One region of the Rhodococcus sp. MALMAid1271 genome, then DNA from elsewhere that is predicted to be linked to it. Evidence: predicted binding sites of a transcription regulator. Region 1 holds the regulator's gene; each other region holds the start of a gene.

Region 1 (3,285 bases):
CGCGTCTACGACTCGTACGGGCGGTTGCTCGATTCGCTTCCGGAAGCGAGAAAGAACAGTGCGGGAGTGCAGGAACTGTTCTGGATGATCGAGGAATTGCGGGTGGGGCTGTTCGCTCAAGGAATTAGGACGGCATATCCGGTCTCGGAGAAGCGTCTCGAGAAGGCGATCTCGGAACAGGCCCGCTGATGGCATCGACTCTCAGTCGATGTCGGCGGACTCACGATGCTTACGAAGCTCGTGGATTTCCTTCTCGAAGTCCTCGGCCGAACTGAACGAGCGGTACACCGACGCGAACCGGAGATACGCCACCTCGTCGAGATCGCGAAGCGGTCCCAGGATGGCCAACCCGACCTCGTTACTGGGGATTTCCGCGGACCCGGCGGCCCGAATGGCGTCCTCTACCTGTTGAGCGAGGAGGTTCAACGCGTCGTTGTCGACGTCCCGGCCCTGGCAGGCCCTGCGAACTCCCTTGACGACCTTTTCGCGACTGAACGGCTCTGTCACTCCGCTGCGCTTCACGACGGCGAGCACGGCGGCCTCGACAGTGGTGAAGCGCCGGCCACATTCCGGGCAGGAGCGGCGACGCCGGATTGCCTGCCCCTCGTCCATGTCTCGCGAGTCGACCACGCGTGAATCGGGGTGCCTGCAGAACGGGCAATGCATGAAGGAGCCTCCGTCGTAGCCGATGCTCCGACGTGAAACATGTGTGTCGGAGCAGTCAGTCGAGGATACTCAGTCTGCCCACGAGCGATGGGGCCGGTGGTCACCTGCCCGGCGCGTACTCGACGACAACTCCGTTGTGGACCTCCACCACGCCGGTCGGCTGCACGGCTGCATCCGGCGCAGCTGCCCGAACATTGGCAATGCCGATCAGGCCGCCGGCCACGACAACAACTGCGAGCACCCACAGCACCAACGATCTCGTCCGGACCGGCTGGCCCGCGAAGTGAGCCGAGGTCTCGTCGAACTCACGATCGGCCAGCTCGCGATCGGTGACCTCGGTCCGGGACGGGGCCAGCACCGGCAGGCACGCGGTCGGCTGCACACGACGCGCGGTCGTGACCCCCGGTGCGGCGACCGAACTCCGAAGCGCGGGACGAACCCGGCGACGACGCTCCACCACGGTGGACCGGGTACGGATACCTGCAGCGGTGGGGCGATCGGTGATGATGGTCATCGGAACCTCGACTTCGCTCGTTGGATCGATTGTTCGATCAGGCGTTCGATGGACGCTTGTTCGAAGTTCTATCACGGGGCTCCGACAAAGTCTGCAGAAAACGCGACACGAGTCGAACAGATGTTTGATTCAACAGCTGATACACGCTAGATTCGTGGCAGAAACCACACGCCACACGAGTCGACACCATCAACTCCAGTCCGCGCAGACCGACGCACGCAGACCGGATCCAGGACACCAGCAGGAGGCCGACAGCATGAAGGACCAGACCTCGACGAGGTCGACCACGGGTTCGAAGACGACGGGTTCCAAGACGGCGGCCACGAAGGTTGCGGCAGGCAAGCCGGCCGCCGAACCGACACCCAAGGCGATGGAAGTCGGCACCGACATCGCCGCGGGGCTGACCGAACGCCAACGGAAGGTCCTCGAAGTCATCCGAGCCTCGGTCACCGAACGCGGATATCCGCCGAGCATTCGCGAGATCGGTGACGCGGTGGGTCTGACCTCGACCTCCTCCGTCGCGCACCAGCTACGCACCCTCGAACGCAAGGGATTCCTCCGACGTGACGCCAACCGTCCCCGGGCGGTCGACGTACGCGGGCTCGACGAGGTTCAGGCCGATCAGGCGGCCGCCGCGGTCGACGGTTCCGCGGAGGATCAGGACCGACTCCCGACGCCGACGTTCGTACCCGTCCTGGGACGCATTGCCGCCGGTGGTCCGATCCTCGCCGAGGAAGCCGTCGAGGACGTCTTTCCCCTCCCCCGCGAGTTGGTCGGTCAGGGTTCACTGTTCCTGCTCAAGGTCGTCGGCGAGTCGATGATCGACGCGGCGATCTGCGACGGAGACTGGGTTGTCGTCCGTCAGCAATCCGTGGCAGACAACGGAGACATCGTCGCGGCGATGATCGACGGCGAAGCGACGGTCAAGACCTTCAAGAGGTCCAAGGGCGAGGTGTGGCTACTGCCGCACAACCCGCTGTTCGAGCCGATTCCGGGCAACAATGCCGCCATCCTCGGCAAGGTCGTCACCGTGATGCGCAAGCTCTAGGGAACCTCTCCGCCGACAGGCGAAGGGCTGACATGCGAAGGGCCGCAGCACGTCTGTGCTGCGGCCCTTCGTGTCCGTCGGGGGGCGAATCAGAGGTTCAAGCCGCGCCCGATGATCTCCTTCATGATTTCGGTGGTTCCGCCGTAGATGGTCTGAACGCGAGAGTCCATGTACGCCTTGGCGATCGGGTATTCCTTCATGTAGCCGTAACCGCCGTGCAGCTGTAGGCACCGGTCGATCAATTTGACCTGGTTCTCGGTGGTCCACCACTTCGCCATCGCGGCTTCCTGAACGGTCAGGGTGCCTGCGTTGAGCAGTTCGATGAATTTGTCGACCATGATGCGGGTGGCGGTGGTCTCGGTTGCCAACTCCGCCAGGACGAATCGGGTGTTCTGGAACTTGCCGATCGACTTTCCGAAAGCCTTGCGGTCGCGACAGTACTGGATCGTCATGTCCAGTGCCGATTCCATGGCTGCCGCGGCGACCACTGCGATCGACAGGCGTTCCTGGGGCAGGTTCTGCATCAGGTAGATGAAGCCCATGCCTTCTTCACCGAGCAGGTTGGCGGCAGGCACGCGCACGTCGGTGAAGCTGAGCTCGGCGGTGTCCTGGGCCTTCATGCCGATCTTGTCGAGATTGCGCCCACGCTCGAACCCGGGCATATCGCGTTCGACGACCAGCAGGCTGAAGCCCTGCGCACCCTTCTCGGGGTCGGTGCAGGCCACCACGATCACCAGGTCGGCGTTGATCCCGTTGGTGATGAACGTCTTCGACCCGTTGAGGATCCAGTCGTCGCCGTCACGTACTGCTTTGGTCTTGATGCCCTGCAGGTCGCTTCCGGTGCCGGGCTCGGTCATGGCGATCGCGGTGATCAACTCACCGGAGCAGAATCCGGGGAGCCAGCGCTGCTTCTGCTCGTCGTTGGCCAAGTCGATCAGGTAGGGCGCGACGACGTCGTTGTGCAAGGTGAATCCGATACCGCTGTAGCCGCCGCGGGTGGTTTCTTCGGTGACGATGGCGTTGTAGCGGAAGTCCTTGACGCCGCCGCCGCCGAACT
Region 2 (3,285 bases), on a different contig from region 1:
CTATCCGGTAGGTGCAACCGACCGAACGACCGACACACCGCGCGAGCGCGATAACCTCCCACCATGCCCCGATTCTCCTCCGCACGCAGGATCAACTCTCGGTCGGTGACACGCCACGGCCGTGGCATCCGCGGACCGGTACTGCCCGAGGACATCCCGGCCAGGCGCTCACGAGCGGAGAAATTCGATCGACTGGTCCTCGAGGCGTTTGCGCGTATCGACCACAGGTGGCACGAGAAGCTCTCGAAGCTCGACATCGCCGTCGACGAAGTGCCCAAGATCAGAGCGCTCGACCCGGAGTCGGTGACGTGGCCACCCGAGGTGGTGGCGGAGGGACCGGTTCCACTGTCGCGATTGGTGCCGGCCGGAATAGACAAGCGCGGGGAGACGACACGCGCCAGGGTGGTGCTCTTTCGCCGTCCCCTCGAACGACGTGCCAAGCACCCGGAAGATCTCGAGGATCTACTGTTCGAGGTTCTCGTCGAACAGGTTGCGACTTATCTGGGGATAGATCCGGACGAGATCGATCCCGCCAGCGCCGAACAGTGATGCCCGGTGTCGTCTACCGAGCGGTGAATCGAACCCCGCCGCTCAGCCGATGCCGCGCTTGAGCCGACGACGCTCGCGCTCGGACAGTCCACCCCAGATACCGAACCGCTCGTCGTTCGCGAGCGCATACTCGAGGCACTCGTCCTTGACCTCACAGCCCAAGCAGATTCGCTTGGCCTCACGGGTGGAACCGCCTTTTTCCGGGAAGAAGGCTTCGGGATCGGTCTGCGCGCACAACGCACGCTCCTGCCACTGATCCTCGATTTCCTCGAACATCTCGTCGAATCCCGCGACGAGACTGAGGAAGGGCTTGGACGGCGGAACCGATTCGGCAACGAACGGCATCGAGTCGGCATCCGAATCCGATTCGACCTCGAACTCGACTGCATCGGCCTCGGCGTCGTTGTTGTTTCGGGCTACGTACGCAGACCCCGCGTCGAACGTGACGCTCGAATCTGCGCCGTTGTCGGACTCGGTTTGCGGCGCGTCGTCGACAGCGCTGAGGTGTGCAGTGGGACCGCCCCGCTGATCACGTGTCACGTGCTCGTCATACATCGCTTCCGCCTCCTCACCTGTGCTAGCGCAGATACTTTCGGTCATTCCGTGCTCGAATACCTTGCCCCGCGCCGGTATTCGATCGAGCTACCATGTCCGGGCAAGCACAGCACGCCCGTCCAACCCTCGACCTCTACTCGACGTCCACTCAGGGGCGAAGACGGAGGGAACGAGTGTTCGAAACCAGGTTCGCTGCAATCGAACTCGTACTGCGAACCCTGAATGACATACCTGTGATTAGACACGGCCAGGTGTGTCGCGGTCAAGCCGATCGAACAAATCCAATACCATCACATGCCCGAAATCGGCTGTCTCCCCGGATCGGAGCCTGTCCCGCGCGTGTCGCGACGGTTCTCGACCTCGTACACGGGCCGCCGGAACGGTCCCGGTAGGCGCTGGCCGACCATCGTCGCAACCCTATTAGGCTCGTCAGTTGTGAAAGTTACTGTTCTGGTCGGCGGCGTCGGTGGAGCCCGCTTCTTGCAAGGTCTGAAAACCCTGCTCGGCACTTCCTCGTCCGACGGTGATCCCACGCACGAGATCACCGCCGTGGTCAACGTCGGCGACGACGTGTGGATGCACGGCCTGCGCATCTGCCCGGATCTCGACACGTGTATGTACACCCTCGGGGGCGGTATCGACCCCGAGCGCGGCTGGGGCCACGTCGGGGAGACATGGAACGCGCGGGAGGAGTTGGCGGCCTACGGTGCCGATCCGGACTGGTTCGGCCTCGGAGACCGTGACATCGCCACGCATCTGATCCGCAGTCGGATGCTGCGTACCGGTTTTCCTCTGTCGGCCGTTACCGAAGCCTTGTGCAACCGATGGCAGCCCGGCGTCCGCCTGCTGCCCGTCACCGACGATCGTTCGGAGACCCACGTCGTGGTTACCGATCCGGAGGACCCGAGCGGTGAGACACAGCGCGCAATCCATTTCCAGGAGTGGTGGGTTCGATATCGCGCACAGATTCCAACGCACAGCTTCGCCAACATCGGTGCCGAACAGGCAACTCCCGCACCGGGAGTCGTGGAGGCGATCGCCGAAGCCGATGCCGTGATCCTCGCGCCGTCCAATCCGGTGGTGAGCGTCGGTGCAATCCTCGCAGTACCCGGAATCCGCGGGGCGCTGCGCACGACGGCGGCCAAGGTCGTCGGCCTCTCCCCCGTGATCGACGGTAAGCCGTTGCGCGGCATGGCAGACGAGTGCCTGTCGGTCATCGGTGTCGAGACCACGGCGCAGGCCGTCGGCCGCCACTACGGAAGCCGAAGCGGCACCGGCATTCTCGATGCCTGGCTGGTGCACACGACGGACACTGCCCTCGTCGAGGGAGTGGATGTACAGTCCGTTCCCCTGCTGATGACCGACCCGGAGACCACCGCGGTGATGGCACGCACCGCGCTACAGGCGGCAGGACTCGACCTGTGACCGATCCTCGCGAACCCGATTCGATGCTGCCCGCTCCCAGCGATCGCGTCCCGGTCGATCACGCTCCTGGCGGTTCCATCGAAATCCTGCCGGTGACCGGGCTCCCCGAATTCAGACCGGGCGACGACCTGGCTTCGGCGATCGCCGAGCGCGCGTCGTGGCTGCGCGATGGCGACATCCTGATCGTCACCAGCAAGATCCTCTCGAAGGTAGAGGGTCGCCTGATCGAGGCACCGCGCGATGTGGACGAGCGAGACGCCGCCCGCAGAGTGCTGGTGGACCAGGAGGCCGTGCGCATCGTTGCTCGCAAGGGCCGGACCCTCATCACCGAGAACCGACTCGGCATCGTGCAGGCCGCGTCCGGAATCGACGGCTCGAATGTCGACGGCGGAGAACTTGCGCTGCTACCCGAACGTCCCGACGCCAGCGCCGCGAACCTCCGCTCGGCTCTCCGAGAACTGTTGGGGGTGACGGTTGCCGTCGTCGTCACCGACACCATGGGGCGCGCGTGGCGGATCGGGCAGATCGATGCCGCCATCGGATCCGCAGGCCTGCCGGTCCTCCACGCCTATGCCGGTGCCGAAGACGGTCAGGGCAACGAGCTCGTCGTCACCGAGGTCGCCATCGCCGACGAGCTCGCTGCCGCAGGCGATCTGGTCAAGGGCAAACTGGGCGGCGTCCCGATCGCCGTCGTCCGCGGATTGTCTCCGGTCGACGACGGCTCCACCGCGAAGGCGCTGCTGCGCGGCGGCGAGG
Region 3 (3,285 bases), on a different contig from region 1:
AGCAGAAGGAAACCCGCAAGGTCATTGCCGACGCGATCCTGTCTGTCGACGGCCGACCGAGTAAGCATCAGGCTCTGGTGTTGTCGGTCGGCACGCATCGACGCCTCGGCGGCCTCTTCGCCCTCGGGTACCCGACAGTGGAGATCTCCGCCGCTCTCGGCGTGGACACGTCGTGGACGCTGAAGATACTGCGTCAGCGGTTCGTGACGTGGGAGACGCACATGCAGGTCGCTGAGGTGTACGACGGGTTCGGCATCAACGGCGGCAACGCGAAGGCCCGGGCGTTCGCCGCGCGGCGTGGGTTCATCCATCCGATGCAGTGGGACGACATCGACGACCCATTCGAGGTGCCGACCACGCGCACCGATTCGGGCGAGCCGGACCCTGTCGTGGTCGATCGGTTGGTCGACGGCAAGTCGGTGCCGGCTACTCGGTCGGAGCGGTGGGCGGCGTTTGAGTTGCTTCGTCGCCGAGGCATGCCTGAGTCGGCGATCGCTGAGCGTATCGGTGTGGAACCTCGCACAGTGCAGCGCTATTCGCAGCGAGCAAGGCAGGTGGCAACATGCTGACCGGGTCACTGTTCAGCGGCTACGACGGCCTCGGCCTCGCAGTCGACCAACTGTTCCCCGGCAACGAACGCGCCTGGTTCTGCGAGTACGACGACGCACCATCGAAGATCCTCGCCCACCACTGGCCGACAGTCCCGAACCACCGCGATGTCACCGAAGTCGACTGGTCCGCAATCGAACCCGTCGACATCCTGACCGGTGGATATCCGTGCCAGCCGTTCAGTGCGGCCGGCCAACGCAAAGGTACCGACGATGAACGACACCTCTGGCCCTTCGTCCGAGAAGCAATTCGCCATTTACGACCACGATTCACACTCCTGGAAAACGTGGCCGGGCACCGGTCTCTGGGGTTCGACCGAGTTCTCGGAGACTTGGCCGAAGACGGGATGCATGTTCGGTGGACGAGCATTCGTGCTTCCGACATCGGTGCACCGCATCACCGCGAGCGTGTCTTCATCCTTGTTACCGACCCCGGTGACGCAGCCCGACACGGGGAATGGGCACGCTCGGAATCTCACGAAGGAGCTGAAGGCGTTGCCGACGCCGAACGCAGCGGACGGGACAGGGGGGCCGTTCAACTCGAAGGGTCATCAATCGACTCTGCCGGGAACGGTCCGGATACTTCCTACCCCGAAGGCTACGGCGCGGGGAGAGTGCGCATCGGAGATCGCCAGGCGGTCGCCGGATCTAGTCGCAGTGAGTCACTACTTCCCGACTGTGACGGCGTCGGACGCCGACAAGCAGCGGGACAACCCGGCACAGGCGAACCGCAAAAGCCCGCCGATCTCTGCAGTGTCCGTTCACTTTCCGACGCCCGTCGCGACGGACTCAAAGGACACCAGGAACAAGACGGCGAATCGGAGCAACCCGGATTCGAAGCACCATTCGGGAACGACGCTACTGGACGCGGTGTCGGTGTTGAGTGGGGCAGCTACGCTCCCGCTGTTCGACGTTGGGAGCGACTGACGCGGCCAGCGCCTGCCCCGACCGAGTTGAACTCGAATGGGCGTCCTCGGCTGAATGCTGCGTTCGCCGAATGGATGATGGGTCTCCCGCATAAACACGTCACGGGCGTGCCTATCTCGCGCGCTCATCAGCTCAAGGCCATAGGTAACGGCGTGTGTCCGCAGCAGGCCGCAGCCGCGTATTCGACGCTCCTCGCGGACGTGGCCTAATGGCCGGCGAGTTCACGAATGACGTTCGGACGGTCGGGAATCACGGAGTCCGTGACCCGGAAGTCCGGTTCAAGCGCGCGACCGAATGGGGCGAACGGCCGGAATATCGGCCCGAACTCGGACCCTGCCTGATGTATCTCGGTGCCGACAACGGAAATGGCTACGGTCAGTTCTCCTACCGCCTGTTCGATCGGAAGGGTCAGTACGCGCACCGCTACGCATGGGAGCGCGTGAACGGGAAGATTCCCGACGGTCTGACTGTGGACCATCTGTGTCGAGTTCGCATGTGCGTCAACGTCAATCACTTCGAGCTGGTCTCTGGTGCCGAAAACTACCTGCGCGGCGTCGCGACCCGCACCCATTGCCCCAACGGTCACCCGTACGAAAAGGGAATGGTCGGAGCAGGTAACAGGAGGTGCTCTATCTGCCATACGGCCCAGGTCAAACGGAGCGGCATTCGACGCACCAACGCCTATCGCGGATTGCCTGACGGGAAGGTCAAGTATGACCCGGTCTTGAGAGACGCAATTGTCGAAAGGATCGTTCGGCGCGAATTGACGGTCAGTGAAGGTGCTGCCGAGTTGGGGTGCGCCCTGAAGTACATGGACAAGCGCGCACGTATGCGAAGGCGAGAGCTTGGCCTGCCGGATCTACGCCCGCGGAATTCGTCGTGAACGAGCGGACGGCGCGTGTTGCCGTCTACAACCGATCGCAGGGCCTCTGCGAGGTCGGTGTGCCCGGGTATTGCATCGGTGTCGGCCAGTCTGTGCACCACCGAAAGAACCGGTCTCAGGGCGGCACATGGGATGTGGTCAACCTGCTGCATACGTGCGGTGATGGTGTCCGCCACTGCCACGGCTGGATCACGGCCCATCCGAAGGCGGCGCATCGTGCCGGTTGGGCGGTCAAGTCCTACGAGGACCCTGCGGATCACGCCGTCAAGATGCACGGCCGGTTCGTTCTCCTGACCGCCGACGGCCGCTACGAGGATCTACCAGAGGAGGCAGATTAGATGCCGTATTTCCGTATCGACGATGCCTTCGCGATGCACCCGAAGATCATGTCGCTGTCTCCTGAGGCGGGTTGGTTGTGGGTTCGGTGCGGTACGTGGTGCGCCCAGAACGTGACGGATGGGATGGTCCCGTCTGCGGTTGTCACGGCGTTCGGGGGTCGCCCGGAACTCACCGATGAACTTGTCGACGCGGCGTTGTGGGATGAGACGGGTACCGGGTGGGGGTATCACGATTGGGCGGATCATCAGTTCTCTCGGGAGCAGGTGATGGAGAAGCGTGCGTCGGATCGTGAAAGGCAACGTCAGGCACGGGAGCGCGCCAAGGTTCGGCGTGAGTCTGAAACGAAAAACGCCATGACTCGCGGGGGAGTCGCAGAGGTGTCACGCCGTGACACCGACCGTGAATCACGGGTTCCCAAACCAAACCAAACCAAACCAGAAATACAAGAGACAAAAGATCTTTCGTCGGCAGAGCCGCCGAGAGCAGATGTCGAGCAATTGTGTGAGCGTCTCCGGGATCGCATGGCCG
Region 4 (3,285 bases), on a different contig from region 1:
AGCTTGTTGGCCACCGGGTCGACATTGGTGATGCCGATGGCGTAGCAGACAGCGGAGTTCGCCGCGGAACCTCTCCCTTGGCAGAGGATGTCGTGTGTCTTGCAGAAATCGACAATGTCGTGGACGACCAGGAAGTAACCGGGGAACTCGAGCCGTTCGATGATGTCGAGTTCGTATTCGAGTTGGGAGTACGCCGCCGGATTCGCCGGTTGCGGGCCGTACCGACGGGCTGCGCCCTCGAACGTGAGCCGCCGTAGATAACTGATCTCGGTATGTCCGTCAGGCACCTCGAAGGGCGGCAGTCGCGGTGCGATCAACGTCAGATCGAACGAGCATTGCCGACCCAGTTCGACGGCACCGTGCACCGCTCCCGGGTAGTGCTCGAACAGTTCGGCCATCTCCGCCCCGGACCGAAGATGCGCGCCGCCCGTCGGTGCCAACCAACCGGCGGCCTCGTCCAGGCTGCTTCGCGCCCGCACCGCAGCCATTGCCATGGCCAATCTCCTACTACGCGGGGTCGCGTAGTGCGCGGCCGTGGTGGCGATCACCGGAAGGCCGAACTTGCGAGCCATGGTCGCCAGCGCGTCGTTGCACTCGTCGTCGTCCGCGATGCCGTGCCGGGTGAGTTCGACGGTGACGCGATCGGGGCCGAATCGGTCGACGAGAGTGCGCAGCGCGGCCTCGGCTGCCTCCGAACCTCCGCGCGAGAGCGCTCGCCGAACATGCCCCTTCCGGCAGCCCGTGAGAATCTGCCAGTGCCCGCCCGCTGCTTCGGTGAGATCGTCGATGTCGTACTGCGGCTTGCCTTTGACTCCACCGGCCAGGTGTGCGGCCGCTATTCGACGCGACAGCCGCCGATACCCTTCCTGGCCGCGAGCGAGCACCAGTAGATGAGTTCCGTCGGGGTCGGTCGACCCGGCCCTCGTTCGATCGGTGTCGAGTGAGAGTTCGGCACCGAATACGGTTCCGATGCCGAGGGCTCTGGCCGCCTCGGCGAAACGCACCACTCCGTAGAATCCGTCGTGATCGGTGATGGCAATGGATTCGAGGCCGAGGCGTACCGCTTCCTCGACCATCTCCTCGGGTTGTGAGGCACCATCGAGAAAACTGAACGCCGAGTGCGCATGCAGTTCTGCGTACGGCGTCACCGACTGCGCGGGCCTGTCGATGCTGCGCTCGTAGAGATCCCGTTTTCGTGACCAGGCCGGGCTGTCGCCCCCGTCGCCTTCGACCACCGGCTTGGGACGTCCGGACAGGACACGCTCCATCTCCGACCAGGTAGGTGGTCCGTCGTTCCATCCCATCGAGCCCTCCCCACACCGCATCGTCGCATGATCGAACATTTGTTCTAATGAGAGCACGGGGGTCCGACATCGATCAACTACAGTCGAGACGCCACTTACCACTTCCACAGAGCCGGAGCACCGTCGTGACCCGTTGGGCCTCGTTCGTCGCATTGCACAAACGATGGGTGCTGGCGATCGTCGTCGCCGTTGTCGCTGTCGGCGGCGCAGTGGGACTGAGTGTCTTCTCGAAACTGAGCGAGGGCGGCTACACCGACGCAGGCAGTGAATCGTCCGAGGTGGCACGGTTGGTACAGGGCATCGGCCAGCCGACCCCGGACATCGTCGCGATCTACACAGCACCCGAGGGCGAGTCGATCGACGACATCGGACCACAGGTGCAGGCGACCCTCGACACATTCAGCAGTCGGTACACCCTCGGCAACATCAGCTCCTACTGGACAGCAGACCCGGTCACCAAAGAATTTCTGGTCTCGAAAGACCGCACCAAAGCCCTGGCGACGATCTCCCTCGGAGCGAACTCGGGCGTCACGTTCAACACGTTCGGAGAACTCCCTCCCCAACTCGTCGTACCCGGTGTCGAATCGCAGTTCGCCGGCGCGTCCGTGGTGGGAGTCTCGCTCAGCCAAACCCTCGAAAGCGACCTGATCCGTTCCGAGATCATCGCCGTCCCCATTACCCTGCTGCTGCTGGTCTTCATCTTCGGCGGAGTGATCGCCGCGGCGGTCCCGGTGTTCGTCGGCATCCTGAGCGTGCTCAGCTCCCTGGCCATCCTGCGTGTACTGACCGAGTTCACCGACGTCAGCTCGTTTTCGGTCAACGTCGCCTCGTTGCTGGGGCTCGGCCTGGCGATCGACTACGGACTGTTCATCGTCAGTCGATTCCGCGAGGAACTACGCAGTGGGTCGACGACGATCGACGCAACCGTCCGGACCGTGTCCACTGCAGGCAAAACCGTCGTCTTCTCGGGTTTGCTGTTGATCTGCGCGTTCGCGGGCATGCTGGTATTCCCACAGGCGGTGATCCGATCACTCGGGTTCGGAGCCATGGCGGCAGTGGCGAGCGCGGCCGTCCTGTCCTTGACCGCAGTTCCCGCACTGCTCGCGATTCTCGGTACGCGCATCAACTCCTGGACCTGGTCACGCTCGGCGTCCGATCGCAGCGATGCCCGCGCACACAAGTTCTGGGGTGGCGTCGTCACGCGAGTGATGAAGCACCCGGGAATCGTCGCTACCGCCATCGTCGCCGGGCTGTTGATCCTCGCTGCCCCGATACGCGGGATCTCGCTGGGCGAGGTCGACTACACCGCGCTTCCGAAAGACAATGCGGCACGCATGGCATTCGAGACCCTCGGCACCGACTTCGAGTCGACCGGCGAGGGTGCCACTGTGGTTCTGCGCGGCCTGGACGGCGTCAAACCCCAGGGTGCACCCATCGCGGAACTGACCTCCGCCGTGGAGTCCACCCCTGGGATCGCCCGCGCCGAGTTCCTCGGCTCCAAAGACGATTTCGTGACGCTACAGGCGTCCTACAGTGAACCCACCGGTGGGCTGAGCGAGGCCGAATCTCAATCCGAGGCGGTGGCTGCACTGCGCTCGATCACCCCGCCGAACGGCACCGAGATTCTCGTCGGCGGTGCGCGTGCCAACATCGACGACGGCAACGCAGCAATCGCGAAATGGTTACCGGTGATGATCGCGATCATGGTCGTCTCGACGCTGGTGTTGCTGTTCCTCGCGTTCGGTTCTCTGGTGCTACCGATCAAAGCGGTACTCATGGCCGGTCTGAGCTTGGGCGCGACCTTCGGGGCACTGACCTGGGTGTTCCAGGACGGTCACGGCACCGGCTTGCTCGGAGTGACGCCAGGACCGCTGGAATCGACGTTCGTCGTTCTCATTCTCGCCGTCATCTTCGGCTTGTCGACCGATTACGAGGTGTTCCTGATGTCGCGCATGGTTGAGGCTCGCGCGGCCGGAGCGAG

Evidence for each region. The regulator LexA, encoded in region 1, represses DNA repair genes until DNA is damaged. The targets are predictions, from matches to a motif close to CGAACANNTGTTCG.
Region 2: the regulator LexA is predicted to act here: its motif matches at 1,271-1,284, upstream of cofD (2-phospho-L-lactate transferase).
Region 3: the regulator LexA is predicted to act here: its motif matches at 1,603-1,616, upstream of ACOQFP_RS09930 (HNH endonuclease signature motif containing protein).
Region 4: the regulator LexA is predicted to act here: its motif matches at 1,337-1,350, upstream of ACOQFP_RS23370 (error-prone DNA polymerase).

The regions. Positions count from the first base shown of each region.
Region 1 covers NZ_JBMIRQ010000097.1:14,071-17,355, forward strand. The annotation lists gene hrpA (ATP-dependent RNA helicase HrpA) at 1-189, shown strand, start outside; gene nrdR (transcriptional regulator NrdR) at 202-666, opposite strand; gene ACOQFP_RS14645 (hypothetical protein) at 767-1,180, opposite strand; gene lexA (transcriptional repressor LexA) at 1,551-2,228, shown strand; gene ACOQFP_RS14655 (acyl-CoA dehydrogenase family protein) at 2,318-3,285, opposite strand, start outside.
Region 2 covers NZ_JBMIRQ010000065.1:83,676-86,960, forward strand. The annotation lists gene ACOQFP_RS08515 (metallopeptidase family protein) at 64-549, shown strand; gene ACOQFP_RS08520 (WhiB family transcriptional regulator) at 592-825, opposite strand; gene cofD (2-phospho-L-lactate transferase) at 1,540-2,529, shown strand; gene ACOQFP_RS08530 (coenzyme F420-0:L-glutamate ligase) at 2,553-3,285, shown strand, end outside.
Region 3 covers NZ_JBMIRQ010000067.1:228,826-232,110, reverse strand. The annotation lists gene ACOQFP_RS09940 (helix-turn-helix domain-containing protein) at 1-569, shown strand, start outside; partial or broken gene ACOQFP_RS09935 (DNA cytosine methyltransferase) at 563-988, shown strand; gene ACOQFP_RS09930 (HNH endonuclease signature motif containing protein) at 1,744-2,418, shown strand; gene ACOQFP_RS09925 (HNH endonuclease) at 2,415-2,756, shown strand; gene ACOQFP_RS09920 (hypothetical protein) at 3,279-3,285, shown strand, end outside.
Region 4 covers NZ_JBMIRQ010000120.1:94,943-98,227, forward strand. The annotation lists gene ACOQFP_RS23370 (error-prone DNA polymerase) at 1-1,304, opposite strand, end outside; gene ACOQFP_RS23375 (MMPL family transporter) at 1,430-3,285, shown strand, end outside.